Regions from separate parts of the Bacillus altitudinis genome, predicted to be linked through region 1. Evidence: a T-box and tRNA genes for the amino acid it is inferred to sense, from the RefSeq annotation. Region 1 holds a T-box; the other holds one or more tRNA genes.
What was found. A T-box is a leader RNA that pairs with one kind of tRNA and senses whether it is charged. The one in region 1 lies ahead of trpS (tryptophan--tRNA ligase), so its partner is inferred to be a tRNA-Trp.

Region 1 (15,087 bases):
AAACTTTTGGTTTGGTCTCATCCTCATTATGGTTTTATCCGTGAACTTAGGGTGGTTTCCAACTGGCGGAGTCTCTACCTTGAATGCCGATTTTAATGTGTTTGACCGACTCCATCACATCATTTTACCAGCCTTTGTTTTAGCAACGGCTGATATGGCTGGGCTGACCCGGTACACAAGGTCGAGTATGCTTGATGTCATGAGGCAGGATTACATTCGCACAGCAAGAGCGAAAGGCTTTAGAGAAAACAAAGTCATTTTTAAGCATGGTTTAAGAAACGGTCTTATGCCTGTCATAACGATTTTCGGATTGATGATACCATCCTTTATTGGCGGCGCAGTCGTGGTGGAACAAATCTTCACATGGCCTGGACTTGGAAAGCTGTTCATTGATTCTGCCTTTTCGAGAGATTATCCGGTCATTATGGCAATGACCGTTATTTCCGCAGTGCTTGTGGTGGTTGGAAATTTAATAGCGGATATTTTATATGCAATCGTTGATCCGCGTATTGAATATTAGAAGGGAGCTGAAGCACAATTGGCACAGCCTAATATGGGAACACCTCCTGTTGATATCAAATTAAAGGAGGGCCTTCCGCCAAAGCCAGAGACGATGCTGCGTTTATTTTGCGAGAAATTTTTCAAAAATAAATTGGCGGTTGCCGGCTCCGTGATCTTATTGATCATTATCTTTTCTGCCATTTTCGCTCCAGTGATCGCTCCATATGCACCAGAGCAGCAAGATTTATTGAAGCGGCTTCAGCCGCCAAGTGCTGAGCATTTTATGGGCACTGACAAGTTTGGACGCGATATTTTCTCAAGGGTGCTATATGGCGCGCGGGTCTCTTTATTGGTCGGTTTCGTCTCAGTGGTCGGTGCAATCACCATTGGCACTGTCGTTGGCGCGGTCGCGGGGTATTTCAAAGGATTTGTTGATTCCTTGTTAATGAGGTTTGTGGATGTCGTGTTGTCGATTCCAGACATTTTTCTATTGATCACGCTCGTCACCATTTTCAAGCCGGGCGTTGATAAATTGATTTTAATCTTTGCTTTGACCGGCTGGACAACAACGGCCAGGCTCATCCGCAGTGAATTCTTATCACTTCGAACAAGAGAGTTCGTACTCGCGGCGAGAACCATTGGAACGAAAAATCATGTCATCATCTTTTCGCATATTTTACCGAACTGTATCGGTCCTATTATTGTATCGGCTACATTAAAAGTAGGCTCCGTGATTTTAGCTGAATCAACGCTCAGCTATCTTGGCTTTGGTATTCAGCCGCCAACGGCAAGCTGGGGCAACATGCTGCAAGATGCACAAAATTTCTCGATTATGGTGCAAGCTTGGTGGTATCCGCTTTTCCCAGGTCTCTTTATTTTAATAACGGTTCTTTGCTTTAACTTTTTAGGAGATGGCTTAAGAGATTCATTTGATCCTAAGAGGATATGAACGAGTCATAATCAGGCTGTAGAAAGATCTCAATAGCCTGATTATATGGTTCATTCCCACTTGATATTTAGAAGTATATAGGTACAAGAAAAGTAATTGATAGAGTTTGGATTATTTAATGATTGAAGGTTTGGTAAACTCCTTTTCCTGTTGCTAAGATATTGTTTTTTCGTTTCAATAGTTTTTTTGACCTATTTAAGGGCTGAAAAGCTGTCCTTTATTGTAACAGGCAGTCAATTACGGAGAAGATGGAGTTTATGATCGATTTTTTTAGTATTTCTAATTCTAATGGCATTAATTTAGATATAGAGATGAAGGAAGATTATACTAAATTAATTTGCATAAGAAAAAAATATATAAAAACCAAAAAATATAATATCTAATTATTTACTTAAAATGAATAATATGGTAGAGTAATATATAGATATTCTTTATAATCTACCCATAATAAGTAGCACATTACTTTCCTCAAAGAGTAACACAACATTTTATCTTCGTATTTCTGCAATTTATATCACATTTATTTCTCTAAATCATTATTAATATCTCCCAATCAATGACTTTTTTCTTGAAAACAATCCCTATTTAGAAAAAAAATAATTTGTGTGATTCATTTTATTAAGTATAGAGAGGTGAGAAATTTTGGTATGATCAAAAACTTAAAATTCAAGTATATAGAAGCAGGCGAATTTCATTTTGGAACAGAGTGGAACAAAGAAAAGTTTATAAACATGGTAAATAATTATAATGTTCCGCTTGAATGGTTATTAAAAGAAGTCCCTCAGAAAAAAGTATATTTAAATGATTATTGGATTTCTGAAACTCCAGTTACGATTGGAATGATGAAAGAATTTTATCAAAATAATCCACATGTGCAAATGCCCTTAGTCATAAAAAAACATATTAATAATAACGATTTAGATTTCCCAGCATATCACATTAATTTTGAAGATGCGTTGATGTTTTGTTACTGGGCTTCAGAAACCTTGGGAGAGTGTATAGATCTTCCAACTGAACCCGAGTGGGAAAAAGCCGCTAGAGGAAGTTGGGATGATAGAGAATTTCCATGGGGCGATGAGATAATTGAGAATGTAAATATAAAAGGTCAATACAATTCTTTGCCTATCCCAGTAAAGAACATAAAGGAAAATAGATCTCCCTATGGTGTCTATGATCTTTCTGGAAATATAGAAGAGTGGACTAGAAGTTACAATCGACCTTATTTAGGTTCGCCCTTAAAATATTCTAAATCATTAAATTACCATATTTTGAGAGGTGGGACGTGTGAACATGGAGTAGATTTAGCTAGATGTTCAAGAAGACACGGAAATATTCCCAGTGTATTTAGAGGATTCAGAATTGTAAAAAGGAAAGAGGTTAATATATTTCAAAATGATATATATTCAGAATATTCGGAAGTTAATGAAGGTGATTTTATATTAGCAAGAACTTCAAAGTTAGACCAGCAAAACTTGATCGTTGATATAGATTTAAATAAAAAAGCTTATTTGGACATTCAAACATGTCAATCCAATGAAATAAAATTATTCAAAGGTTTTTCCAATCCAGGTTCAGAAATTTTGGTTCAATTTGAAGGAGATGTTGGAGGTCAATTAAAAGTAAGAAAACCCTCATTATCTGAATTGGATTCTTTATTAAGGAACTTAGACGTCAATAAAATAATTCAATAGGAAACAACTTAATATGCAATATCGTGGAGGGTTAGATTAGTGAGCACAGGTTGTTTTTAGCCCAATGCTTATTTTTAAGGGTGTACTTTTCATCGCAATAGTAGTGAAAATGCTTCTATAAATGGGATTTACAAAAAATAAAGTGAGGAGAACAAAATTGCAACTTAAACTGGATGATTATAAGTTACTTGCCCAAAAATTAAAAATCATACCCTATAAAAAGAAATATATGTACTTTTTCGGGCCTATTGAATTGCCTATTAATTTAAATGGAGAAATTATTATTTTTAATTGGTATACCTGGTTTGTACATAATGAAAAATGGTCCTTAAAAAAAACGCTGGAAAAATTACCGAGCCTATCTCAAAACGAATCTCAACAAAGCACTGTTTTGATATACGGAGACTTTGAAAACTCAGAAATGGCAAAAGTTAGATTACACAGTATCTGTCACACTGGAGATATTTTTGGAAGTGAAAAATGTGACTGTGGAATTCAGTTAAAACTGTCACTACAAAAAATTTATCAAGCTGGAACAGGTGCATTATTTTATTTATCAAATCATGAAGGAAGAGGGATAGGTCTATTTAGTAAATCAATGACCTATGTTTTACAGCAGAAAGGTTATACCACGTTAGAAGCTAATTTGTTGCTGGGGTATAAAGTAGAATGTAGAGATTATGAAGAAGCTTCCTATTTATTAAAAACATTAAGAAATAAGCCAATCATTCTACTAACGAATAATCCTGATAAAATAAATAATTTGAAACAAAGTGGAATTGCGATAGAGAGCTGTGAAAATGTGATTGGTGAAGTTAATCAATTTAACATTAAATATTTAGAGACAAAGGTAAATGATATGAATCATTCTTTTAAATTAGTAAAGGAGGATGAAAAATGCATACAGGGCCATTAAGAGCAATAGTAATTGACCAAACAGGGAAGTATGCATACACTGGCGGCTATGATAAAAGAGTTTACAAATGGGATTTAAATAGCGGATCCTCATATCTTCTTACTGAACATGAGCATTTAGTCGGAGGATTAACACTAAGTAAAGATGGAGGATATTTACTCACATCCTCTTCTGATTATTCTATGAAATTGATTGATACTAAGACTGAATCGGTAATAAAAACTTTTTTAGGTCATACTGACGACATCGAATATGCAATTTTCGCAGAGGACGATCAATATATTATATCTACATCCTTACAACATGATGGCAGAGTTTTAGTGTGGAATGTTGAAAACGGTAATATTATTCGTGAATTTAATGAACATAAAAGCAGTGTCAAATCTGTATGGACATTTAACAATAAAGTTTTTTCCTGTGATAATAACGGGAATGTTTTGGTGTGGAATTTAATTACTGGGGAAGTGCTAGATAATTTAGGTCCATATACTTGTGACATAGATACCATTAATGGAGATATAAATAGAGGGATTTTATTAATAGGGTTAGATAATGGTGATATAGATGTATATGATGCTCTAAAACATACAAAAATGAAAACATTAAAAGGTCATAAAATCGGTGTTAAGACTATAGAGATATCTCCATCTGGAAATTACGTATTAACTGCTGCATACGATCATCAAATTTTTATTTGGGATCGGAATTTCAAAAGGCTTTCATCATTACCTCAATACAAATATCAGTGGGAAGTAGGGTTTGCTTTTAGTAAGGATGAAAAAAACGTATATGGTTGTACATTTGGATATAAGTTTTGTGAATGGGAGTGGGAAAAAAATCAACTAATTGACAATAACATAACATGTGCAACCCCTTCCATAAACGATATAGCTGTTAGTGAAAATGGAAATGTCGCTACTGCTTCAGATGATGGTGTGTTTAGACTAAATGGAGAAAAGATTATGTCGGTAAATCATGTTTTGAATAACGCCGTAGGTATGACGAATGATGGTTCTATAATAGCTTGGGGAGATCATAAAGGATATTTGCATTTGGTAGATGCTGAACTGAAGACAATGATTAAATCAATTGATTTTTCATCTGGGCCACTTAATTCAATTGTTTATGATAGAGAACATCACTCGTTTTTTATAGGTTCATATAGTGGGAATGTATTTGAAATAAACCTTTACGATTTCAGCATCGTTGATCAGTTTCGTGCACATAATGGGGCCATTAAAGGAATGGTAGTAGAAAGAGAATTTATTGCTACGGGTTCTTCAGGTGGGGAAGTGCATATTTTTAATCGAAAAAATATATCAGAATGTATTCGTTTAGTTGGTTCGTCATTTGTCATAAATGATCTTTCATATAATGAAAAGAAAAATTTACTTGCAACAGTTAGTAGAGACAGAATTGTAAGAATTTATGATGCATCAAACGGATCTTTAAAAGGTCTTCACAATATGCATAACTACTCAGTTAAAACAGTATGCTTTAATGCTTCAGGAGTATTATTTGCAGGTGATTATTGGGGATATATTAGTGTATGGGATTTAAATGATGACAAGAAAAACATATTTAAAGTAGCGAATAATGGAATAAGTTATATGGAGAAATTAGGTGAAGAAGTTCTTGCTGGATCTTATGATGGAGGAGTATATTCAGTGAATAAAAGTGGTGAAAATTCAGAATTTATAAGATTATTTGATCAATCTGAAAATTATCATGTTTTAAAATGAGATATAAATTTATTTTCATTCTTATTTAAAGGAGGTGAGAGAAATGGGTCGTAAAATTAAAGTTCAACCAATCCGCAGCTCAGTAAACACACGTAAATAATTATAGGTTTGGGTAGGGATATAAAAAAGTATCCCTACTTAATTTTAATATAAAAAGGAGGAGAAAAAATGTTAATTAGACCACTTAGGGTTGATTATGTAGCTAGTAAAAATTATATTATCACTGTTGATACGCAAGGTGTACTACACCGTTTAAATGATAAATTAGAAGTTGTTAAAAGTTCAGCAGCACCGCTAATTAATACGAAGGTTTATTGTCTTACTGCAACGGACGATTATATTTATACTCGTGATTACTTTGGAGTCTTAAGTAAATACTGTATTGAAACCTTAAAAAAATTACAGACACTACATACTGAACATTATGCATTATCAGAAAAAATATTACAAAATGAAGAGCCGTCACCTTCAAATGCGAGAGGTATTCGAGTGTTCGGAGAGTTTCTATATACAACTAATGGTTTTGGGCAAATTATGAAATTAAATAAAGAATCATTGGTTGTTGAGGAGATAATTGAACACCCTAGTAATGAAAAGACATTCATTGATTATTTTAATGTGGAAAATGATATTGAACAAATTATTACAGATAAGGAAGGAAATTTGTTTTTCGGTGATTTAAGTAAGCTTGAATTTAACAGAAAAATTAAAGTTGATGAGGGAAGTGTACATGTAGTTAGGTATGATCCTAAGAATAACCGTTACATCGCTACACAAGATTATGGTTTGGAAAATTCATATGGTATTGAGTCAGGTCTTGCAATCATTGATCCCGAATCACTCACGTTTACAAGTCACCCATTCACAACAGATGATGTTGAATTTATTTTCTTTGACAAACACTTCACTGAAATTTACACTGGAGGATTTGATGGGAAAATTTATGTATTTGATAATATGACCCCTAGTCTTAAACTTAAGCGAACCTTGGGTCCATTTAATCACCAGATTTCATATGGTCTCATGCTGAATGATGATAGAATATTAGTTCTTTTACAATCTGGAGAAATGCTGATTGTTGATAAATATGGAAATGAATTAGAAAAGTTGGATTTTGATTATGTTTGCTATTGGGATTTTGTGAATGGTGAAAGTTCAGATGAATTCTATGCTCCAAATGGCAAAGGGATTACTAAATTTGTTGTTGAGGAGGTCAATGATTCAGATATTATAATAAGAGAAAAAGAGAAATTTGTATATAACTTTGGCTTAATATTTAAATTAGTGCGTGTAAACAGCTCAAGATTTGTTGCTTTATCTAGAAAAAATTTAATTTTTAGCTTTGATGAAAATGGCTATGTTCTATGGAGTACAAATTTAGAATATCTGCCTAAAAGTATATCGTGCTGCTCGAATAAACAAGTTGCAATGGTAGGGTTAGATAATGGAATAATGCAAGAAATAGACTTAAATAATGGTAGATTATTAAGAAGAAAAAATTTCGATGCGGCCGTTACTACTTCTATATTTAATGGGGAAGATGTTGTAATAGGAACTTCCAATGATTCTCTTCACTTTATTGATTATGTCACATTTGAAGAAAGTCATAAATCGCTCAATTTAAAAGGGTATCCAAAAAGAATTCGACTTGAGGGACAGTATCTAGTTTTAACAGGTGGTGGATTCGGTTATATTGAAATTGATAAAGATACCTATGACATTAACAAAAGAATGGTAGGTGACTTGCTTTATAATACAAGAGAAGAATCTATAAGAATAGATGATTACATTTTAATATCTTCTTATGGCCACCAAATGGGTGTATATAATTACGAAAATAATCAGATTGTTTATTTAATTGAGAGGTTGCCAGACTATGTAAAAGCAATTAAACATTATAAGGGAGGAAATGGGGAGAATTATTTAATTATTGGTGGAAATAATGGATTCTTACAATGCTATCGAGTCAATAAAGATGGATCACTCCTATTAATAAAGGAATATATTTTTTAATGCGAAAGTTAAGGTTACTATTAGCGGCTAACCTGATTTCAACTGTGGGAACCGGAGTAACTTCTTATTTAATCATTTGGTTGCTGATAGACCAATTGAATCAATCAGTATTGTATGGAATTTTAACCATTGTCACGATGATTTTTGTGTTCTTTGCTTCGCCCTTTTTAGGAAGCTTGGTTGATAGACACTCTCGGAAAGCTATCTTCCTGCAATTAGAATTAATAGGTGCGTTCATGCTGATTGTTTTTCTCATCCTCTTTGATATTTCAAATTTCCTTAATATTTTTCTTGTCGTTTTATTAACACTATATAATACAATTTATGATTCAATAAAATACCCAACGTTATCAGCTTTAACTCAAGAAATGTTTAAAGAGGATGAGTATAGTAAAGTCAATAGTAGTTTAGAAGTTCAGGGGCAAGCAGCTTTGATGATTAGCTCTAGTTTAGCCGCTTTTATGATCGGTCAAATATCCATCACCCTTATATTGGTTATGAATATCATGACATTTCTTGCCGCTTCAATTATCATATACAAACTTCCTTATCAACGAAGTCGTGTGGTAGAAGAGGAGACCAATGCCACGAAGAGTGTATCATACTGGGTTAACTTTAGGTCTTCACTTCAATACCTAACTCAACGGAAAGTTTTGTTCGTAATTTTATTAACGACTTTTGTGCCTAGTATTGTTATTATTGTGGCAAATTATTTGGATCCAATTTTTATTTATCAATTTTTGAATGAAGGTCCCTCAGTAATTGGTATTGCAAATATCTTTTACGCAGTCGGAGCAATTGGCGCTGGTTTCGTAGCCTATCAAATGTCAAAGAGACTTCCACATATTCAAGGTGTCATTATGTTTATGATCGTATTTGCTATTTCAACAGTCGTTATCTTTCTTTTCCCTCACTCTGTGACATTTATTGTAGCAAGTTTTTTTTGGGGTCATTCAAATGCTGCCATTAGAGTATTTAGAAAAAGTTATATGTTCCAACATGTTGATAATGCATATATGGGACGTGTCAACTCATTAATTAATGCATGTAAGTTATTAGGTCAGATTGCTTTAATTGGAACTTTAACTATAACTGTTGTGCCAGCTGGAAAATCTCAATATGGATATCTTATTTTATTCATCATCGTATTTGCTGCTCTATTCATCACATCATATTTATGTATGAAAAACTTTAATTACAAGAATGAAAAAAAGTATACTTCTGTCTGAGAGTTGACTTTAGAAAGAGGAGCGTTAACGGAAATTGGTTATATGAATTGATCAATTGTTTTGTGTGTTTTAATTTTGCTAAAATAAATATTAACATTGAAATCAGAAAAAGCAGACTTTACTTTAAAACACATCCAACTCCATCTTGCTGCACGAGTTTCAAGTATTAGGTTTTCATTTTAGGATGATTGAAGCTTTTTCCTTACTTGCTTGGAAAATTAAAACCAGGTTGTATTTTAATTACAACGACAATCATTATGGGATTTGGTATGAAGTTTATCATACCAGTTGAGTTTCTAGAAGCACTGTTTGGGTTACAGTCAGTCTACCTTTTGGTTTTTTTATCGGTCTAATGAATGCCTTCTTAAATGTGCCGATTAGCAGTTTATTTCTGGGACTTACTCATTACTCCACATGCTTATAGGAGTCATGCGATTCCCATCTTACAAATGTTCTCTAACTTCATTCTTGGCATTGCCAGTATTTTTTCTAAATATATTGGTGTCATATGGATTACTGATATCTCTGGTGTTTTCCGTCTTATTAACTGCCGCGAAAAAAATAAAGGCAAACCACCTGTCGTTCAGCTTGAAGTTTTGATAAAGTTGGAATAATTTCTCTATCCCTTGCCCATACTGTGGACAACAGTTTTTATAAAGTGAGGGATTGGTTATGTTATTTCTTCATGACGTATGGGTGAATTGGTTTGAAGGGGAAGAAAATGGCTACAATGTGTGTCATTTTCATGAGTGGCGCAAGGAGGACAGCGTTGAGCTGTTAGATCAAGTGCCTTTACTTAAGGTGCAGAGTCCTTTGTTTGATTACATAGAGAATGATCTATCAGAGCTGCCAAAGACGCTGCTAGAGACTGTATTTGAGAAATCATATATTCGAAAAAATCATGAACGCCGTAAATTAGAGTATTGCTTTGTGGTCACGGACGGGATTAGAATCATCGCTGTGGATACGATTGGTTATTCCATCCCTGTGAGAAAGAGCCGATTGATTCCAAGACAGGAGCAATTGGTATATGAAATGGTGAAAGATGTGAAGGCAGAGGAGTATGAATTCACGCCGGACAGCCTTGAATCGACGAAAGAATATCACATCCTATCATTACCACCGCAGCATATCAGCGGATTAACGAGAAAAGAAAGACAGCTGAAGCAGCTGATGTTTATGGCGCTAGATCAACTAAAGGGGCTTCAAAACCGAGCTGAAATTGCCTATTGGTATACAGAATGGAATCCGCGCATGTACAACCAGATCAAACGAATGTCTTTCGAGGAAATTTGGAACATGCTTTATAACGAAACCATTGATGGATGGTCAGAAAACCATTTAGCCTTTTGTGAAAAAATGATTAAAGGACAGCCGTTTTTTGAAAAACTTTGGGAAATGGAAAACGAATCAAAAGTGAATTAGAAAAAGCTTGCAGCTGAATAAGCTGCAAGCTTGTTTTATTTGCGTTTCCGGCCAAGACCCATTGCATTCTCCATTTTTTTCAGCATTTTGTTTGCTGCACGGTTTGCCTTTTCAGCACCCTCATCTAAAATGCGGTCAAGCTCATCTGACTCAATGAGTTCATAATAGCGATCTTGAATTGGTTTTAACGCATCCACGACCACGTTCGCAAGATCTCCCTTAAATTCACCATAACCTTTACCTTCGTATTTTTGTTCAAGCTCTGCAATCGATACGTTCCCTAATACAGAATAAATCGTCAGCAAGTTGGCAATTCCAGGTTTGTTTTCTTTGTCATATTTGACGATCCCTTCTGAATCAGTCACAGCACTTTTGATTTTCTTTTCAAGCTGTTTTGGCTCATCTAATAAGGTAATGAAAGATTTTTGGTTCGGATCAGATTTGCTCATCTTTTTCGTTGGGTCTGTTAAAGACATAATCCGAGCGCCTTCTTTTGGAATTTTGACTTCAGGTACAGTAAAGATGTCGTTATACTTTCGGTTAAAGCGTTCAGCAAGCGTTCTCGTTAATTCAAGATGCTGCTTTTGATCTTCTCCTACAGGAACTAAGTCCGTACCGTATAACAAAATATCGCCAGCCATTAGTGGCGGATACGTTAATAGTCCTGAAACGACTGCTTCCTTACCAGCGGATTTGTCCTTAAATTGAGTCATTCTTTCTAATTCCCCAATATAAGCGACACATTGCAGCATCCATCCTGCCTGGGCGTGGGCAGGTACCTCTGATTGGATAAACAATGTTGCCTTCTCAGGATCAAGTCCCACTGCCAAATAAAGAGCGGCTAAGCTTCTAATATTTTGTCGAAGGGCTAAACGATCCTGACTCACCGTAATGGCATGCTGATCGACCACACAAAAGTAGCCGTTGTAATCATGCTGAAGATCGACAAATTGCTTCATCGCTCCAATGTAGTTCCCCAATGTCACAGAACCGCTAGGCTGAATGCCTGAGAAAATCGTCTTTTTTGTCATACTAAAACCTCTTTTCTTCAATATAAAAAGGCCCACCCATCACTTTTCAACAGAAAAGGGACGAATGAACCGTGGTACCACCCTTGTTATTTCAATACGAAATCACTCAAGACGTTGATATCGGAGACTGCTCCGTCTAAGCCTACTGACTCTGTCAAGTGTTCGGTTAGCTGCTCCAAAGCCCATTCCATACATGCCATTATCTGCTTGCACCAACCGCAGACTCTCTGTAAATGGTGAATATATGTACTCTTCTTTTTCATCGCAAAAATGTAATTTCATTCATTATAAATAAGCAAAAATCAAAAGTCAAAACTTACATATAATAAATCAAGAGCAATATTAACATTTCAATGAGTAAACTCAAACCTAATGTTCTTAAGGTTGAAAAGTTACTTTGAAAAGATGATGATAAATGTTTGTTTAAACTGTCATCAACATGGTCCTTTTGCTTATTTAAAGAATCAAAAACCTTTCGGAAGCTGTAAGATATTTGATCAAAAAATCCACTTTTTAAAGTGATGAACGATAACCACACTAGCAAAGTGCCAGAAGATAAATAAAATGTGATGTTAATCATGCTTAAGAAAGATATGTGCCCATAAAAGAGGAAGCTTAAAATGAAAACAAGGCCATTAGAACTAAGTAAAAGAATAAAAAATCTAATAACAATCACTCCTGCGCATTAAAACTTTACTGTACTAAAATAGCAATAAAAACGTTTAATTCAAGACTTTCACTATATAAGAAAAACGAAACAAGGAAAGAAGCTGTTGTTTTAATCAATTTCTTGATATCAGTTTACAATGAATCATGAAGATTGCCAATTGTATAGACAGGATTACTTCTGATTAGGTATTTGAGATCACGAAATCTCAGAAAAATAACCAAATTATTTCAATTTTTTAATAAAAATATTAAAAAACAGTGGAAATATGAAAATTTTCTTAAAAAAATGAATGCACAATTACTTATTTGCTAGTATAATAGTTCCTGTAGTTCATTTATGAAGGGGAGGTCAACAACTAGATGAAAAAGTCTAAATTTTCACTGCTTTTAGTTTTTTTATTGGTGCTGACTATTTTTGTATCTGCATGTTCAGGTAAACAAAGTAGCGACAAGGGCACTGCATCCAAAGATTCAAAACAAGAGGCTACAATTTTAGAATCACAGGAAATGCCTGCAATGGATACAATCCAAGCGAGTGATACAATCAGTTTTACGACTATGAATAACGTGTTTGAAGGTTTGTATCGTTTCAACGATAAAGAAGAATTAGTGCCTGGTATGGCTGATGGGGAACCAGTTGCTAACAAAGATAAAACAGTTTACAACATCAAAATTAAAGATGCAAAATGGTCTAATGGTGACCCAGTTAAAGCTCAAGACTTCGTATATGCATGGCAACGTGCTTTAGATCCAGAACAAAAGTCTGAGTATGGCCCATATATGATGGTTGGTAAAATTAAGAATGCTGATAAAGTTTACAACAAAAAAGCAAAGCCTGAGGAACTAGGAATTAAAGCTGTAAGCGATAAAGAACTGCAAATTACACTTGAAAAACCAATTCCTTACTTCCAATCTCTGCTTTCATTCCCAACATTCTATCCAGTGAATGAAAAATTCGTTAAAGAACAAGGTGACAAATATGCGAAGACTGCAAAGAACCTTGTATACAACGGACCATATGAACTTTCTTCTTGGGATGGACCACAAGCAACTACTTGGGAATACAAAAAGAATGAAGAATATTGGGACAAAAAGAACGTCTCTATGACAAAACTTACTTTTAAAGTATCTAAAGATCCACAAGCAGCTGTTAACGCATTTGAAGCGGGAGAAGCTGATATTACACCTAAATTATCAACACCTGCCATCATCTCTCAATACGAAGGTGATAAGCGGATGAAAAGATTACTAGAACCTACTGTGTTCTGGTTGAAAATGAACCAAGGAAATAAATCTTTAAAGAATGAAAACGTTCGTCGTGCAATTGCAACGGCAATTGATAAAGAAGCGTTTGTAAATGATGTATTGCAGAATGGTTCAGTTGCTGCATACTATCAAATTCCAAAAGATTTCGTACATGATGAAAGCGGAAAAGACTTCCGTGATGGAATGCCTAAATACTTAGAAACTAATAAAGATGAAGCGAAAAAGCTTTTTGAAAAAGGGTTGAAAGAATTAGGAACGTCTAAAGTAACGCTTAATTACTTAGGTGATGATTCTGAGACAGCTAAAACAATCGGTGCTTTCATTAAAGATCAGCTCGAGAAAACTTTACCTGGCTTAGATATCAATATTCAAAGTGTTCCTTTCGCTACTCGTATTGATCGTGATAAGAAAGAGGATTACGATCTTCAGATGGCTGGATGGGGTCCAGATTACCTTGATCCGATCACGTTCTCTGACTTGTTCATCACAGGTGGCGGAAACAACCACATGGGTTACTCAGATAAAAAATATGATCAGTTGTTAAAAGATGCATCTGGCAAATTAGCTGCTAAACCTGAAGAACGCTGGAAAGCTTTACAAGAAGCTGAAAAAGTATTATTACAAGATGACGCAGCACTTTCACCAATTTATCAGAGAGCAACTAACTATCTGATTAATAACAAAGTAAAAGGATTTGTCATTCACAAAGTTGGACCTGAATTCAGCTACAAATGGATGAAAATTGAAGGATAATTAACAATCTTATAGAAAAGAGAGTGTATTCTCTGAATATACTCTCTTTTTCACTGAGAGAAATATGTCGAAATATACAGAAAAGTCAGTTTTATCAGGAGGTGCAAGTATGCTGAAATACTTAATCAGACGGGTTGCCTACATGGTTGTTACCCTCTTCATCATTGTTTCAATCACTTTTTTCTTAATGAAACTTATTCCGGGTTCTCCTTTTGTTAATGCGCAAAAGTTATCAGAAGCTCAACAAGCTGTACTTAATGCAAAATATGGACTAGATCAGCCAATTCCTGTTCAATATTTTCATTACATGATTAATACATTCACTGGGGATTTAGGTGTTTCATTCCAATTCAACAATACCTCCGTAACAGAACTTCTTTCATATCGAGTAGGACCATCTGCTGTCCTAGGCCTTCAAGCGATTATTTTAGGAACGATTGTTGGTATCTTTTTGGGAGTAGTTGGAGCTTTAAGACAGAACACATGGGTGGATTACTCTGCTACTTTCTTGGCAGTTATCGGTAAATCAATTCCGAGTTTTGTATTCGCTGGATTACTTCAGTACTATATTGCGGTGAAATTGGGGTTATTACCAACTCAATTTTGGAATGGGTTTGAATATACAATTTTACCTACTATAGCGTTAGCAATGTTCCCTATCTCCATTTGTGCTCGTTTTATGAGAACAGAAATGGTTGAAGTACTTGAGACAGATTACATTTTACTTGCAAAAGCAAAAGGAGCAGGCTATTTTGAGATCGCATTTAAACATGCAATGAGAAATGCTTTAATACCTGTTGTCACAGTACTTGGTCCATTGACTGTTAGTTTAATGACGGGATCACTAGTAATAGAAAAAATCTTCTCAATTCCTGGAATTGGTGAGCAGTTTGTTAAAGCCA
Region 2 (15,087 bases), 250 kb from region 1:
TGCTCGTAATGGAGTAGTATCCATACTTGAATACATAGAGTATGAGAAGGCATACCCGGGGAACTGAAACATCTAAGTACCCGGAGGAAGAGAAAGCAAATGCGATTCCCTGAGTAGCGGCGAGCGAAACGGGAACAGCCCAAACCAAGAGGCTTGCCTCTTGGGGTTGTAGGACACTCTATACGGAGTTACAAAGGAACGATATAAGCGAAGAGGTCTGGAAAGGCCCGCCAAAGAAGGTAACAGCCCTGTAACTGAAATGTTGTTCTCTCCAGAGTGGATCCTGAGTACGGCGGAACACGTGAAATTCCGTCGGAATCCGGGAGGACCATCTCCCAAGGCTAAATACTCCCTAGTGACCGATAGTGAACCAGTACCGTGAGGGAAAGGTGAAAAGCACCCCGGAAGGGGAGTGAAATAGATCCTGAAACCGTGTGCCTACAAGTAGTCAGAGCCCGTTAACGGGTGATGGCGTGCCTTTTGTAGAATGAACCGGCGAGTTACGATCCCGTGCAAGGTTAAGCAGAAGATGCGGAGCCGCAGCGAAAGCGAGTCTGAATAGGGCGCATGAGTACGTGGTCGTAGACCCGAAACCAGGTGATCTACCCATGTCCAGGGTGAAGTTCAGGTAACACTGAATGGAGGCCCGAACCCACGCACGTTGAAAAGTGCGGGGATGAGGTGTGGGTAGGGGTGAAATGCCAATCGAACCTGGAGATAGCTGGTTCTCTCCGAAATAGCTTTAGGGCTAGCCTCAAGGTAAGAGTCTCGGAGGTAGAGCACTGATTGGACTAGGGGCCCCTACCGGGTTACCGAATTCAGTCAAACTCCGAATGCCGATGACTTATCCTTGGGAGTCAGACTGCGAGTGATAAGATCCGTAGTCGAAAGGGAAACAGCCCAGACCGCCAGCTAAGGTCCCAAAGTATACGTTAAGTGGAAAAGGATGTGGAGTTGCTTAGACAACCAGGATGTTGGCTTAGAAGCAGCCACCATTTAAAGAGTGCGTAATAGCTCACTGGTCGAGTGACTCTGCGCCGAAAATGTACCGGGGCTAAACGTATCACCGAAGCTGCGGACTGTTCTTACGAACAGTGGTAGGAGAGCGTTCTAAGTGCAGTGAAGTCAGACCGGAAGGACTGGTGGAGCGCTTAGAAGTGAGAATGCCGGTATGAGTAGCGAAAGACGGGTGAGAATCCCGTCCACCGAATGCCTAAGGTTTCCTGAGGAAGGCTCGTCCGCTCAGGGTTAGTCGGGACCTAAGCCGAGGCCGAAAGGCGTAGGCGATGGACAACAGGTTGATATTCCTGTACCACCTCCTCACCATTTGAGCAATGGGGGACGCAGGAGGATAGGGTAAGCGCGGTATTGGATATCCGCGTCCAAGCAGTTAGGCTGGGAAATAGGCAAATCCGTTTCCCGTGAAGGCTGAGCTGTGATGGCGAGCGAAATTTAGTAGCGAAGTTCCTGATTCCACACTGCCAAGAAAAGCCTCTAGCGAGGTGAGAGGTGCCCGTACCGCAAACCGACACAGGTAGGCGAGGAGAGAATCCTAAGGTGATCGAGAGAACTCTCGTTAAGGAACTCGGCAAAATGACCCCGTAACTTCGGGAGAAGGGGTGCTTCTTAGGGTGTTAAAGCCCCGAGAAGCCGCAGTGAATAGGCCCAGGCGACTGTTTAGCAAAAACACAGGTCTCTGCGAAGCCGTAAGGCGAAGTATAGGGGCTGACGCCTGCCCGGTGCTGGAAGGTTAAGAGGAGCGCTTAGCGTAAGCGAAGGTGCGAATTGAAGCCCCAGTAAACGGCGGCCGTAACTATAACGGTCCTAAGGTAGCGAAATTCCTTGTCGGGTAAGTTCCGACCCGCACGAAAGGCGCAACGATCTGGGCACTGTCTCAACGAGAGACTCGGTGAAATTATAGTACCTGTGAAGATGCAGGTTACCCGCGACAGGACGGAAAGACCCCGTGGAGCTTTACTGCAGCCTGATATTGAATGTTGGTACAGCTTGTACAGGATAGGTAGGAGCCTTGGAAACCGGAGCGCTAGCTTCGGTGGAGGCATCGGTGGGATACTACCCTGGCTGTATTGACCTTCTAACCCGCTGCCCTTATCGGGCAGGGAGACAGTGTCAGGTGGGCAGTTTGACTGGGGCGGTCGCCTCCTAAAATGTAACGGAGGCGCCCAAAGGTTCCCTCAGAATGGTTGGAAATCATTCGCAGAGTGTAAAGGCACAAGGGAGCTTGACTGCGAGACCTACAAGTCGAGCAGGGACGAAAGTCGGGCTTAGTGATCCGGTGGTTCCGCATGGAAGGGCCATCGCTCAACGGATAAAAGCTACCCCGGGGATAACAGGCTTATCTCCCCCAAGAGTCCACATCGACGGGGAGGTTTGGCACCTCGATGTCGGCTCATCGCATCCTGGGGCTGTAGTCGGTCCCAAGGGTTGGGCTGTTCGCCCATTAAAGCGGTACGCGAGCTGGGTTCAGAACGTCGTGAGACAGTTCGGTCCCTATCCGTCGCGGGCGCAGGAAATTTGAGAGGAGCTGTCCTTAGTACGAGAGGACCGGGATGGACGCACCGCTGGTGTACCAGTTGTTCTGCCAAGGGCATCGCTGGGTAGCTATGTGCGGACGGGATAAGTGCTGAAAGCATCTAAGCATGAAGCCCCCCTCAAGATGAGATTTCCCATTCCGCAAGGAAGTAAGATCCCTGAAAGATGATCAGGTTGATAGGTCTGAGGTGGAAGCGTGGTGACACGTGGAGCTGACAGATACTAATAGATCGAGGACTTAACCTATATTCTAATGTGAAGCATGAACATTGTTATCTAGTTTTGAGAGAACATTTTTTGAAATATCTCTTGATTTATTTGTAATACATAGTATAATATCTTTTGTCACTAAATTGTCTGGTGATGATGGCGAAGAGGTCACACCCGTTCCCATACCGAACACGGAAGTTAAGCTCTTCAGCGCCGATGGTAGTTGGGGGTTTCCCCCTGTGAGAGTAGGACATCGCCAGGCTTTCTTCATTCCGCAGTAGCTCAGTGGTAGAGCTATCGGCTGTTAACCGATCGGTCGTAGGTTCGAATCCTACCTGCGGAGCCAATTTGGAGAGCTGTCCGAGTGGCCGAAGGAGCACGATTGGAAATCGTGTAGGCGGTAACCCCGTCTCAAGGGTTCGAATCCCTTGCTCTCCGCCACAATTTACATAATAAAGGGCCCGTTGGTCAAGCGGTTAAGACACCGCCCTTTCACGGCGGTAACACGGGTTCGAATCCCGTACGGGTCACCATTTTTATAGAAATACATGCCAGCATTTTATTCGGAGGATTAGCTCAGCTGGGAGAGCATCTGCCTTACAAGCAGAGGGTCGGCGGTTCGAGCCCGTCATCCTCCACCATATCTTTTATATCGTCGCGGGGTGGAGCAGTTCGGTAGCTCGTCGGGCTCATAACCCGAAGGTCGCAGGTTCAAATCCTGCCCCCGCAACCAAATTTCTCTTTATTGGTCCGGTAGTTCAGTTGGTTAGAATGCCTGCCTGTCACGCAGGAGGTCGCGGGTTCGAGTCCCGTCCGGACCGCCATTTTTTAAAAAGAATACTTGGCTCGGTAGCTCAGTTGGTAGAGCAACGGACTGAAAATCCGTGTGTCGGCGGTTCGATTCCGTCCCGAGCCACCACTATTTGCCGGTGTAGCTCAATTGGTAGAGCAACTGACTTGTAATCAGTAGGTTGGGGGTTCAAGTCCTCTTGCCGGCACTGTTTTTCAAATGTGGAGGGGTAGCGAAGTGGCTAAACGCGGCGGACTGTAAATCCGCTCCCTCCGGGTTCGGCGGTTCGAATCCGCCCCCCTCCACCATTTTTATTTTCATAGGGGCATAGTTTAACGGTAGAACAGAGGTCTCCAAAACCTCCGGTGTGGGTTCGATTCCTACTGCCCCTGCCAATTATATGATTCATAACATTTATGGCGGTTGTGGCGAAGTGGTTAACGCACCAGATTGTGGCTCTGGCACTCGTGGGTTCGATTCCCATCAATCGCCCCATTTTATTATTGGGCTATAGCCAAGCGGTAAGGCAACGGACTTTGACTCCGTCATGCGTTGGTTCGAATCCAGCTAGCCCAGTTGATATGCGGAAGTAGTTCAGTGGTAGAACACCACCTTGCCAAGGTGGGGGTCGCGGGTTCGAATCCCGTCTTCCGCTCCAATTATGGCGGCATAGCCAAGTGGTAAGGCAGAGGTCTGCAAAACCTTTATCCCCGGTTCAAATCCGGGTGTCGCCTTTTTTGAAAAGACTGCCGGGGTGGTGGAATTGGCAGACACACAGGACTTAAAATCCTGCGGTAGGTGACTACCGTGCCGGTTCAAGTCCGGCCCTCGGCACCATTTTTTATTTATTATAAGTTGCGCTCTTTAATGATCATGCCGGTGTGGCGGAATTGGCAGACGCGCACGACTCAAAATCGTGTTCCTCACGGAGTGCCGGTTCGACCCCGGCCACCGGTATCTAGTTTTAGATATTCTTTATTATCATCAATTACAGAAGAATTAAAGAATATTAACGTTTAAAACGTCTTTCTACAAATTGTAGGAGGGCTTTTTTTATTTGTTGTTTACCTGATTTTTCACACGAAAAAATTACTTCAAATTGTGTTCAAAGGAGATTAACTTTTACTTTATTGATGGTTACCTTATGATTAAACTAAAGGGGCAGGACAATTGAAGATGGATTGGATCAATTGTACATAGGAGGTGTTGTAATGATTACGGTTAAAAATGCTGAAAGTTATCTTAAAGATAGCATCGGTGAAGATACCGATGAGATAAATAAGGTTTGGGAAACATTTAAGGCTTTTTCAAAGGAGACCGTTGAGGGCGAAGAAGATAAAGAAATTTTATTTCAGTGTGGTGTCTATGATTTTACAGGAGAGGAACTATTTCATCTTGATTTTGTACGTCAGTTTACAATTTATGAAGAAGATGATTATTCTCACATGGAACAACTGCACTGTGAATTTTTATTTAAACCAACAAGCGAGTTAAAAAAGTTAAAGGTAGTAGAAGAATGGTCAATGGATTATGACGATATAGATCATTTTTTTCATCATATTGAAAGTATTCATGAGTTTAAAATTCCTTTGACTTTAAAGCCGATAAAATTAGCAATATATCAAGAAGAACTTTAATTCTTATTTCATTAACAGGTGCTTTACTTTAAGAGGGTATACCTTGCCTTTTTGGAATCATTTATCACGGAGTGTCGGTTCGACTCCGGCCACCGGTATCTATTAAAAGTTTGGTTTTTACCGTGAACCCAACGTTTCACCCTCGTGGTGAAACGTTATTTTGTGGTTTAAATGAGTTATTTAGATGAAAATAGAATCCTATTAGAACAGAATGAGCATGTACTACTTTTAACAGAATAAACTTTAGATGATTTGCAACATTTGGTACGATACATTTAACCATATAAGGAAACAGAATGGATTGGCACATTCACATAAAACAGTGAATTACCTTTGTGTAACTAAATGAATATTTGTGGGTACATACACATCTTTAGCTTGCATCATCATTGTGACCCAGTTTGGGGGAGAATTTATGAAAAAACAAAATGATCATGAAGAGTTATTGACAGGTGGAAATGTCTCCAACGTATATCGTTCAGGAGATACGGTTCGCAGAGAGGTAAAGTCAGACAATATGAATATACAAAAGCTGCTAAAGCATTTAGAAAAAAAGAATTTCTCCTATGCTCCAACGTTTTTGGGGGTTGATGAAAAAGGTAGAGAGATCTTGTCCTTCATTGAAGGTGAGGCCGGTCATGATCCCTTAAAAGAATACATGTACTCTCACAATGCTTTAAAAGAAATAGCGAAAATGCTTAGACTGTACCATGATGCTGTTTGTGATTTTCCCATTTCAGACGATTGGGAACGAATGGACAATACGCCTAACAACATAGAGGTTGTGTGCCATAATGATTTTGCGATGTACAATATTATTTTCAAAAATAAAAAGCCAGTGGGAATCATTGATTTTGATGTAGCTGCCCCTGGTCCAAGGCTTTGGGATATTGCATATACTCTCTATACATGTGTCCCTCTCAGTAGGTTTTTTCGTACTGAAACAGGGGAGGTCGTAAATTATCATACATCAGAGCATGCAGCCCATATAAAGTATAGAGTCAAACTGTTTTTTGAAGCTTATGGTGAGGAAATACCAGAAGATTATGTGGACATGGTGTTGCTGCGTTTAGAAGGTTTATGTCAATACATGAAGCGAAAAGCGAGTGAAGGGGATAGAGCCTTTCAAAAAATGATTCATGACGGGCACCTTGAACATTATCAAAAAGACATACAATTCATTCATGAACACAGAAAAGAATGGATTTGAGGATGCCAAGGGTTTTATAAAAGAAAAAGGACAACTCATCTTTTTACTAGTTTCATGTGGATGTTACAATTGGTTATAATAGTTCAATAAAATGAATGTAAAGAGGCGGAGTTGTTATCTTGCAAATGAAGACGATATTACAGACTATTATTGAAGATGAGCGATCACATGATTATCCGCTTTTTAGACAGTACTGTGTAAGGAAAGAACAGGGTCTGCGTAAAGATGCGTTAAAGGTTCTTCAGTCTTTTGTTAAAGAGATGAATAAGAACGAATTTACAGCACGGCGTTCATTTGTTGTTTGGCTGTTTGATTACATTGAACGTTTTGAGGATGGTCATCATTTGCTTGTGTATCCATTGGTACATGGGGTGATCCACCCTGTTCTTCGAGAGTGGGAAAATATTGATCCAATGGATGTGAGACCGTATCGCTGGCAAGGCTTGTTTGTGCATCAGGGGGAAGGTCTGCCCTATTTATTGAAGGCATTAGAGATGGGAGGCAGCAAAGAGCAGCGAGTGATTGTTCAAATTTGCGAAACCTATTTCTCGGCTTTGTGGTATTCGTTTCATCATATACATGAAGAACTTTATTTAAGCACCTATGAGAAAGATCATGAGCGAATTCAAGGGATTCAAGATGTCATGAAACTGATCGAAGATAAAAATGTTCAAAGCAATGTTGAAAAACTAGCAGTCTACTATAACCAGCTTTTATCGGACTGGAAGGAATTTCAGCAGACGGAGACAAGAGGCTTTGTGAAATGGTGTGCGGATCGTAAGAAGCCCTATGAGTGGGTACAGACATTTTACTATAATCAATAGTTGTTTTTCATAAGAAAAAGGCTGGGGTCAACCCTGCCTTTTTTATTTATGCCATATTCTTTCTATTTCTACATGGTCTGCTTTAAAATATTTCAGGATGTAGACATCTGGATTGCTTAGTTGTTCCCACTCCTTGAATCCAATTGCGGGATCGGCGTGTTTTAGAAGCAGGCTCATAATATTGCCATGAGTGGCGAATAAAGTATGATCTCTTCCTAATTTTATTTGTTCATAGAGTGCCTCTACAATACGATTCATCGCTTCTTGGCTCGACTCTCCGCCTTCACAGGTCATATGCAAGTCCGAAAAACTGAGCTTTAGTTTTTCATACCAATCCTTCATTGGTTGACTGCTTAACCTACGTTCAGAGAGCCGTTTGTCAATTTGTACCTTTATTTGTTTGGCATAAGCAAGGGGCTCAGCGGTTTGAATCGCTCGTTTATAAGGACTTGAGATGATCTGGTTGAGCTGAATGCCGGAAAAAAACTGTGCGAGTTCATGCGATTGTGTGATGCCTTGAGGCGTTAAAGACGCATCCTCGGATTGTCCATCTGCTTGACAGTGTCTGACGAAATAATATGTCTTCATAGGGGGTACACCTTCCTCTAAGTATAAAAAAATCATCCAATATTGGATGAGGGTTCACGAAAGTTGAGGTTCTATTTGTTCGTGTCTGCTTCTTTGTATGGATCTATCAGTTTTGAGGTTAGGTCTAAGTTGAACAAAAAATCATCTATGGTGTCTGTGCCAAAGGGAAGGGTGGAAAAGTTAATTGGGATGCTGTCTTCTTGCGTTTCTGAAGTAATCGGCTGTTTGTGCTGCTTTTTTCTCCAGTTCTTAAACAAGCGCATGTGAGGCCCCCTTTTCTAAAAAAAGATGGATTTATACATAATATACGGGGAGAGTTGTCCGAGCGTCAATTGTTTTCTTCAAAAGGATTTATTACATTTGTACGGAAAGAGCCACAGCTAAGTGCGGATCTTTCCGTGTTTTGACATGGCACGGTGTATGGCTTGTTGTACCTTTCGTTTGCATCTGATGTTGTATGGCTTCTTATGGAGTTTACTCGTCTTAAATTGACCAATTACACGGCGGACTCCTTGATTATAAATGATCAGCTCTCTGCTCGTTTGTTCACTTAATAACGCTTGAAACCAGCTGTATTTTTTTAGCTGTGCTGCATTCCGTGATATATCATCTTCATCTACCTGTAAAAAAGGGATATACAGAGCAAGATTGAAGATGTCTAAAATGAATCCCATACCTCTGGCCCCCTTCATATCGTTTATTACGGTTAGAAAGGGGAAAGGTTCCATTCAATCAGTTTAAAAACAATCCCAGTGCATGAACCATTCTTTATTGTCTTTGTCGTAATAGAAATACATCGTGCCGTTATCACCAATCATGAACCGAGGTTTTTCTTCAGAGGCGATTTGCAGCATGAATTCTCCTGACATCTGGTGGGGAGGAGATTGGATGTAAGCTCCGTATCCACCGATTTTTGTGAATGAGTAGTTTGAGTAATGCTCGAAGAAATAATCTGACGCTTCTTGACTTTCATTAACCTCTGATAAGTCAACGTATGACCAAGCTTCCTCCCAGCATGGATAATCCGGTTGTTCCCCTTCGAGCCACTCTATCTGGAAAGGTTTCATTCCTTTCACGTCTTCAGGGGTCTCAGCGATTTCTAATCCTTCCATTGATGAATATTCAATGAGTTTCCAGCCATCACCGTTTTTGGCGATATCGATCGGAAGGGTTTTCTTGTTGATGAAAATTTGAATCATCTTACATTCATCAAAGCCATTCATTCCCCCTGGTACTTCGGGTAAATACATTTGTAAAATGGGAATCATAGCTCCATCTTGATCTGCCGGCCACCCTTTATTACGTTGGATGAAAAAATGACCAGCAAACCAACTGTACTTAGATGGATCAGGGCGAAACCCGCCTATTTTGGCTACAATAGGTGTTTTTCCTAGTTGATTTAATTCGTCAAAAGCTTTGATCTTCATTTATCCATCCCCCATTCTTTAGCCAGCAATGTGTGCATCTTGAAACGTTCCATTCATATTGCCAGAGACAATGATGACATGTCCCCAAAATAAATCTCCGTCATGATAGTAGGCTTCGAATTCTCCATTTGGATAAGCATGGAGGCTTTCAAGAGAGATGCGGCTGATAAATTGATCCGGTGTGATCTCTTCTGAATTTTCAGCGGAGACGTCTTGTTCCTGCCAATCTTTTGCTAGTTCAATCAGCTGATTCGCTGCATATGACTTCATGGAGGCATCCCATGTTGTCTGCTCTTCTACGAGTTGTCTAGCCGTTTTCAGAGAGTCATTCATTTCTTCCTCTTCTTCAAGGTTGAAGTAAAGTAGGCACTCCTCATTGCCCCACTGGATGGTTGTTTCAAATAAGTCTAGTCCTTTCACTAATTCAAAGGTACCCAGCTTGTCATCGTGGTAAAAGATAGGTTGTTGAGCTTCTTCTAATATTTCTTGAAGTTCCTTATCTTCAGCATCTGTATCAACAAGTGAAACGAGCATAAATTCACCTTCACCTTTACGTACTTGAAGTGTGACGATAGATTCTTTATGTAATTGCGCTTGTTTTTCTCGTAATCCCTTGTCATCTGTTAACCAGCACAGTCTCACTTTTTCGGTTATGATGCGGTCTTTTTCCTTCCATGCAATGAGCGGGATTGAAGCAGTCCAAAAAGTTTCTTTTCCAGCTTTTCCTGCGCCGACTCCAGAAGGTCCTGTAACAGCCATGATGTCTATCACTTCTTCTGAGAATCTTTGTTCAAATATGTTGATTTGTTTGTTTGATTTCATAGGATGTCCCCCAGCTTGATTTATTTGATGGAGCTATATCTTTATCACACCGTACATTGGCAGGGGAAATCAAGCTTTTTTTGCTTAAAACTGTTTTTTAGGTTTGTGGCAACAGAGAGGATACATGGATTGCTGGAGGTTGAGTCACAATAAAAAAGCAAATCGGTTCGGATTTTGTATAAATTTGGCTAAGTGAGTCGAAAAGCCTAGGTGATTCTTCCTTTTCTTTATAATTACTTTGACACGATTAGATGAAAAAAGTAAAGTAGTACTGAGTGATTTACAAAACCTTCATCATTCTCTGAAACATGAAGCGGCAGTAAATTTAATGTAAATGGATATTTTTCCTTTTATTTACTCGTATTTTTTTTGAAACTTATGATGCTTCTTATTCGTTATATTAAAGGAGCACATGTAACCTGCGGATAAAAGAGCATCGGAATGCTTGGTGCAGAAGATTTACATTTGCAAAATCAATGTAAATTTTTTATGATTTCATTTATATCAGATCGAAAATAAGAAAGAAGAGGTTTTATGAAAAAAATATTTGCGAACAAATATAGCTTTTTTGTTTTGGCTGTCCTTTTATTTTGGGCAAAATCGTACACAGCCTACAAAATGGACTTTAATTTAGGAGTGAAGGGATCTTTTCAAGAGGGTCTTCTCTTATTAAATCCATTCAGTTCAGCCATCGTGTTTTTAGGACTTGCTCTCTTTTTGAAGGGGCGTAAATCGGCCATTGCTTTAATTGTCATTGATTTTATTATGACCGCACTTTTATATGCGAATGTAGCGTACTATCGTTTCTTTGATGATTTTTTAACATTCCCGACAATGAAACAAGCCGGTAATCTTGGGGGAGGTATGACTGGCGGTGTATTAGCAAGTATTAAGCCGCATGACCTTTTGTACTTCTTAGATATCATCATTTTAATTGCCATTGTCATTTGGAGACCAGAAGTGAAGAAGTTCCAAATGAAAAAAACTTTCGCACTGCTGATTGTGGCTGCAGGTGTTGGACTGTTCTTCGTTAACCTACACTTAGCTGAAAAAGATCGTCCAGAATTATTGACGAGAACATTTGATCATAAGTACATTGTGAAATATTTAGGTGTTTATAACTATGCGATTTATGACGGCGTGCAAACCGCACAAAATGCAACGCAGGTAGCAAATGCGAGTAGTGATGATTTAACGGATGTCGTGAACTATACGACTTCTCACTATGCGAAACCAAATGCAGAATACTTTGGTCAAGCTAAAGGGAAAAACATCATCAAAATCCATTTAGAAAGCTTCCAGTCATTTTTAATTGACTACAAGTTAAATGGAGAAGAAGTGACGCCGTTTTTAAACAAACTAGCTCATGGAAAAGAAGATTTTACGTATTTTGATAACTTCTTCCACCAGACTGGTCAAGGGAAGACTTCTGATGCTGAGCTGATGATGGATAATAGTATGTTTGGCTTACCAGAGGGTGCAGCGTTTGTGACAAAAGGTGAAAATACCTTCCAATCACTTCCTGCCATCTTAGATCAAAAAGCAGGCTATACGAGTGCAGTGCTTCACGGGGATTATAAATCTTTCTGGAACCGTGACACGATTTATAAACATATGGGAATTGATCAATTCTTCGATGCATCTTATTACAACATGGATGAAGAAAACCTTGTAAACATGGGTCTGAAGGATAAACCATTCTTTAAAGAATCAATCCCAATGTTAGAATCAATGAAAAAGCCATTTTATGCACACTTAATGACATTGACCAACCATTATCCATTTAATTTAGATGAGAAAGATGCGACAATCGCTAAGGCAACAACTGGCGATAAAACAGTGGATAATTATTTCCAAACAGCGAGATACTTGGATGAGTCATTAGAACAATTCTTTAAGGACTTGAAAAAATCGGGTCTGTATAAAGACTCAGTGATTCTATTATATGGTGATCATAACGGTATTTCTGAGAACCATAACCGTGCAATGAGTGAGATTCAAGGGAAAGAAATTACGCCATATCAAAATGCTCAAAATCAGCGTGTACCGCTCATGATTCGGATCCCTGGGAAACAAGGCGGCGTGAATCATACGTATGGCGGTGAAGTAGACGTGATGCCAACGCTTCTTCACTTACAAGGTATTGATTCAAATGAGTACGTGAATTTTGGAACAGATTTATTCTCTAAGAAGCATGATCAAACTGTTGCATTCCGTAACGGAAACTATGTGACACCAAAATATACCCTTGTAGATAATACGGTCTACGATACAAAAACGGGTAAAGTGGTGAAACAAAACAAAAAGACAGAAACGATTAAAGCCCGTGTTGATAATCAGTTAAGCCTGTCAGATAAAGTACTGTACAGGGATCTTCTTCGATTCCATAAGCTATCTGATTTTAAACCAGTGAATCCATCTGATTATTTCTATGGTAAAACAAACAAAGAGACAGAAGCGGATTCTTCTGCTAACTAACTGAGTTTTGGGCAAGCACAGAAAGGTGCTTGCCTTTTTCTCTCTTACAGCTTGATTTGTTGGCAAAATATGTTTATATTTAGGGAGAAACAAGCGTGGCGCTAGCGGTCAGCTGGCGATAACTCATTTTGTCCTAGGGGATTTCAGGAGGAGCTTATGACAACAAATACAAAAACACAAAAAAAGAAATCAGAATTATGGGGCTGGATCAAAGCCATCTTAATCGCATTTATTGCTGTTTTTATCATTCGTAACTTTTTATTCGCACCGTATATTGTGAAGGGGACTTCTATGGAACCGACACTGCATAATACAGAGCGGGTGTTTGTGAATAAAACAGTCGATTACTTTGGCGATTATAAACGCGGACAAATCATTGTTCTTGATGGGGAAGAGCGTAGTACTCACTATGTGAAACGATTGATTGGTTTACCTGGTGATAAAATCGAAATGAAAAATGACCAGCTATATGTGAACGGTCAAAAAGTGGCGGAGCCTTATTTAGCATCAAACAAAAAGAAAGCTGCCGCAGATGGCACCTTGCTGACACCTGATTTTGGCCCTCTTACAGTCCCTAAAGGAAAGTACTTTGTCATGGGTGACAATCGCCAAAACTCTATGGACAGCCGCAACGGTTTAGGTCTTTTTACAAAGAGTGACATTCAAGGGACAACATCATTCGTGTTTTATCCCTTCCAAGATATTCGATTAATCAATCACTAACCAATAAGAAAAAGCACACAGGTGTGTGCTTTTTTTGTTTGGTTAAGACTGGCTTTTTGAAATCGCCTGTTCTAGATCTGCCAGAATATCTTCAATCGCTTCTGTTCCAACAGATAAACGAATAAGTTCTGGTGTCACCCCTGTGGCTTTTTGCTCTGCTTCACTTAATTGCTGATGCGTTGTGCTGGCAGGGTGGATGATGAGTGACTTAGAGTCGCCTACGTTTGCAAGATGTGAGAAAAGCTGAACCGAATCAATGAGTTTTTTTCCTGCGTCTTTACCACCTTTAATGCCGAATGTAAGGATGGCGCCTTGCCCTTTTGGTAAATAAGTTTGAGCCAGCTCAAAGGATTCATGGCCTTCAAGACCTGGATAGCTGACCCATTCTACAAGAGGATGATCTTGTAAAAATTGTGCTGTCTTCAATGCATTTTCACTGTGGCGTTCAAGGCGAAGATGCAATGTTTCTAAGCCTTGCAAGAGTAAAAATGAGTTGAATGGTGATAAAGCCGCCCCTAGATCACGTAAGAGCTGTACACGTGCTTTTGTGATATAAGCTGCTTCGCCAATCGCTTCTGTATACGTCAGACCATGATAGCTAGGGTCTGGTTCCGTCAGGCCTTTGAACTTATCACTATCACTCCAAGGAAACTTGCCGCTGTCGACGATGACTCCGCCAATGGATGTGCCATGGCCGCCGATGAATTTCGTCGCTGAATGGACAACAATGTCTGCACCAAATTCAATCGGTCTTAACAAATAAGGGCTGGCAAGTGTGTTATCCACAATTAGAGGGATATGGTGCTTGTGTGCAATGGCTGATACGGCTTCAATATGTAAAATGTCGCCTTTTGGATTTCCGATGCTCTCTGCATACACTGCTTTTGTTTTATCTGTAATGGCTGCTTCAAGTTCTTCAAGGTTTGAGGAATCCACAAACTTTACTGTTATTCCAAGCTTTTTCAAGGTATGAGCAAATAAATTATATGTGCCGCCATACAGACTGCTGGAGGATACGATTTCGTCACCAGCTCCTGCAATGTTTAAAATGGAGTAAGTGGTCGCTGCTTGTCCTGAGGAGACAGCAAGTGCACCAATTCCACCTTCAAGCTCAGCGATCCGTTTTTCAAACACATCATTTGTCGGGTTCATAATACGTGAATAAATATTACCGGGTTCCTGAAGTCCGAATAAATTCGCCGCATGCTCACTATCTCTAAAACCGAAAGAGCTTGTTTGGTAAATAGGTACAGCTCTTGAATAGGTGGCTGAATCCAGTTCTTGACCTGCGTGTATTGCTTTTGTTTCTAAACGAAATTGAAGTTCTTCTGACATGTGTGTATCCTCCTTTTGTTAGATAAAACCAACTACTTTAATAAGAAATATTTAATAAGACTATAAATCTTGTTTACTGCCCGGTCAATCATTTTTTAGATAAATCTGAAAAAACAATAAATATAGTTGACATGTCGGAATAGTATGTATTAACATAAGCATACTGAAAATACCAACAAGAATCGCTGATCGGTCAACCGAAGGCTCGTTCACTCAAGCATGAGTGAAGGGCCTTTTTTTATTTTAATCAGGAGGGAAGTTGAAGATGGAGAAAAAGAAAAAACGAAAAAAATACAGAAAACATTTGGATATCACATTAGACATTTTGATTGAGCGAAACAAATATGAGATTTACAGCAATCAAGAACGAATAGAAGCCATTTACGATCGTATTGATGAAAAGCATACAAGGTCGAAATAACTATTTTATAAAATACAGTTGATTTATAGGAATAATATGATTTAGGATGGTGCTAACAACTCAATATGA

Region 2: it encodes a tRNA-Trp, which carries the amino acid that the T-box ahead of trpS (tryptophan--tRNA ligase) is inferred to sense. The anticodon was not compared.

The regions. Positions count from the first base shown of each region.
Region 1 is NZ_CP009108.1:2,065,322-2,080,408, forward strand. It holds gene ID12_RS10345 (ABC transporter permease) at 1-520, shown strand, start outside; gene opp4C (oligopeptide ABC transporter permease) at 554-1,450, shown strand; gene ID12_RS10355 (formylglycine-generating enzyme family protein) at 2,098-3,141, shown strand; gene ID12_RS10360 (GTP cyclohydrolase II) at 3,263-4,057, shown strand; gene ID12_RS10365 (WD40 repeat domain-containing protein) at 4,039-5,799, shown strand; gene ID12_RS10370 (hypothetical protein) at 5,968-7,812, shown strand; gene ID12_RS10375 (MFS transporter) at 7,812-9,041, shown strand; gene ID12_RS10385 (YjbA family protein) at 9,714-10,466, shown strand; gene trpS (tryptophan--tRNA ligase) at 10,502-11,497, opposite strand; T-box leader at 11,551-11,769, opposite strand; gene ID12_RS18940 (DUF3899 domain-containing protein) at 11,814-12,077, opposite strand; gene ID12_RS10395 (peptide ABC transporter substrate-binding protein) at 12,527-14,185, shown strand; gene opp3b (oligopeptide ABC transporter permease) at 14,295-15,087, shown strand, end outside.
Region 2 is NZ_CP009108.1:1,816,970-1,832,056, forward strand. It holds rRNA gene ID12_RS09075 (23S ribosomal RNA) at 1-2,799, shown strand, start outside; rRNA gene rrf (5S ribosomal RNA) at 2,910-3,025, shown strand; tRNA gene ID12_RS09085 (tRNA-Asn) at 3,035-3,109, shown strand; tRNA gene ID12_RS09090 (tRNA-Ser) at 3,114-3,204, shown strand; tRNA gene ID12_RS09095 (tRNA-Glu) at 3,222-3,296, shown strand; tRNA gene ID12_RS09100 (tRNA-Val) at 3,329-3,404, shown strand; tRNA gene ID12_RS09105 (tRNA-Met) at 3,420-3,496, shown strand; tRNA gene ID12_RS09110 (tRNA-Asp) at 3,511-3,587, shown strand; tRNA gene ID12_RS09115 (tRNA-Phe) at 3,607-3,682, shown strand; tRNA gene ID12_RS09120 (tRNA-Thr) at 3,689-3,761, shown strand; tRNA gene ID12_RS09125 (tRNA-Tyr) at 3,777-3,861, shown strand; tRNA gene ID12_RS09130 (tRNA-Trp) at 3,875-3,948, shown strand; tRNA gene ID12_RS09135 (tRNA-His) at 3,973-4,048, shown strand; tRNA gene ID12_RS09140 (tRNA-Gln) at 4,058-4,129, shown strand; tRNA gene ID12_RS09145 (tRNA-Gly) at 4,137-4,211, shown strand; tRNA gene ID12_RS09150 (tRNA-Cys) at 4,217-4,287, shown strand; tRNA gene ID12_RS09155 (tRNA-Leu) at 4,302-4,390, shown strand; tRNA gene ID12_RS09160 (tRNA-Leu) at 4,429-4,510, shown strand; gene ID12_RS09165 (hypothetical protein) at 4,765-5,190, shown strand; gene ID12_RS09170 (phosphotransferase) at 5,606-6,400, shown strand; gene ID12_RS09175 (hypothetical protein) at 6,520-7,224, shown strand; gene ID12_RS09180 (histidine phosphatase family protein) at 7,267-7,812, opposite strand; gene ID12_RS09185 (hypothetical protein) at 7,884-8,075, opposite strand; gene ID12_RS09190 (hypothetical protein) at 8,193-8,486, opposite strand; gene ID12_RS09195 (DUF1963 domain-containing protein) at 8,550-9,239, opposite strand; gene ID12_RS09200 (DUF2262 domain-containing protein) at 9,258-10,061, opposite strand; gene ltaS (lipoteichoic acid synthase) at 10,596-12,539, shown strand; gene lepB (signal peptidase I) at 12,696-13,262, shown strand; gene ID12_RS09215 (homocysteine synthase) at 13,305-14,597, opposite strand; gene ID12_RS09220 (FbpB family small basic protein) at 14,863-15,018, shown strand.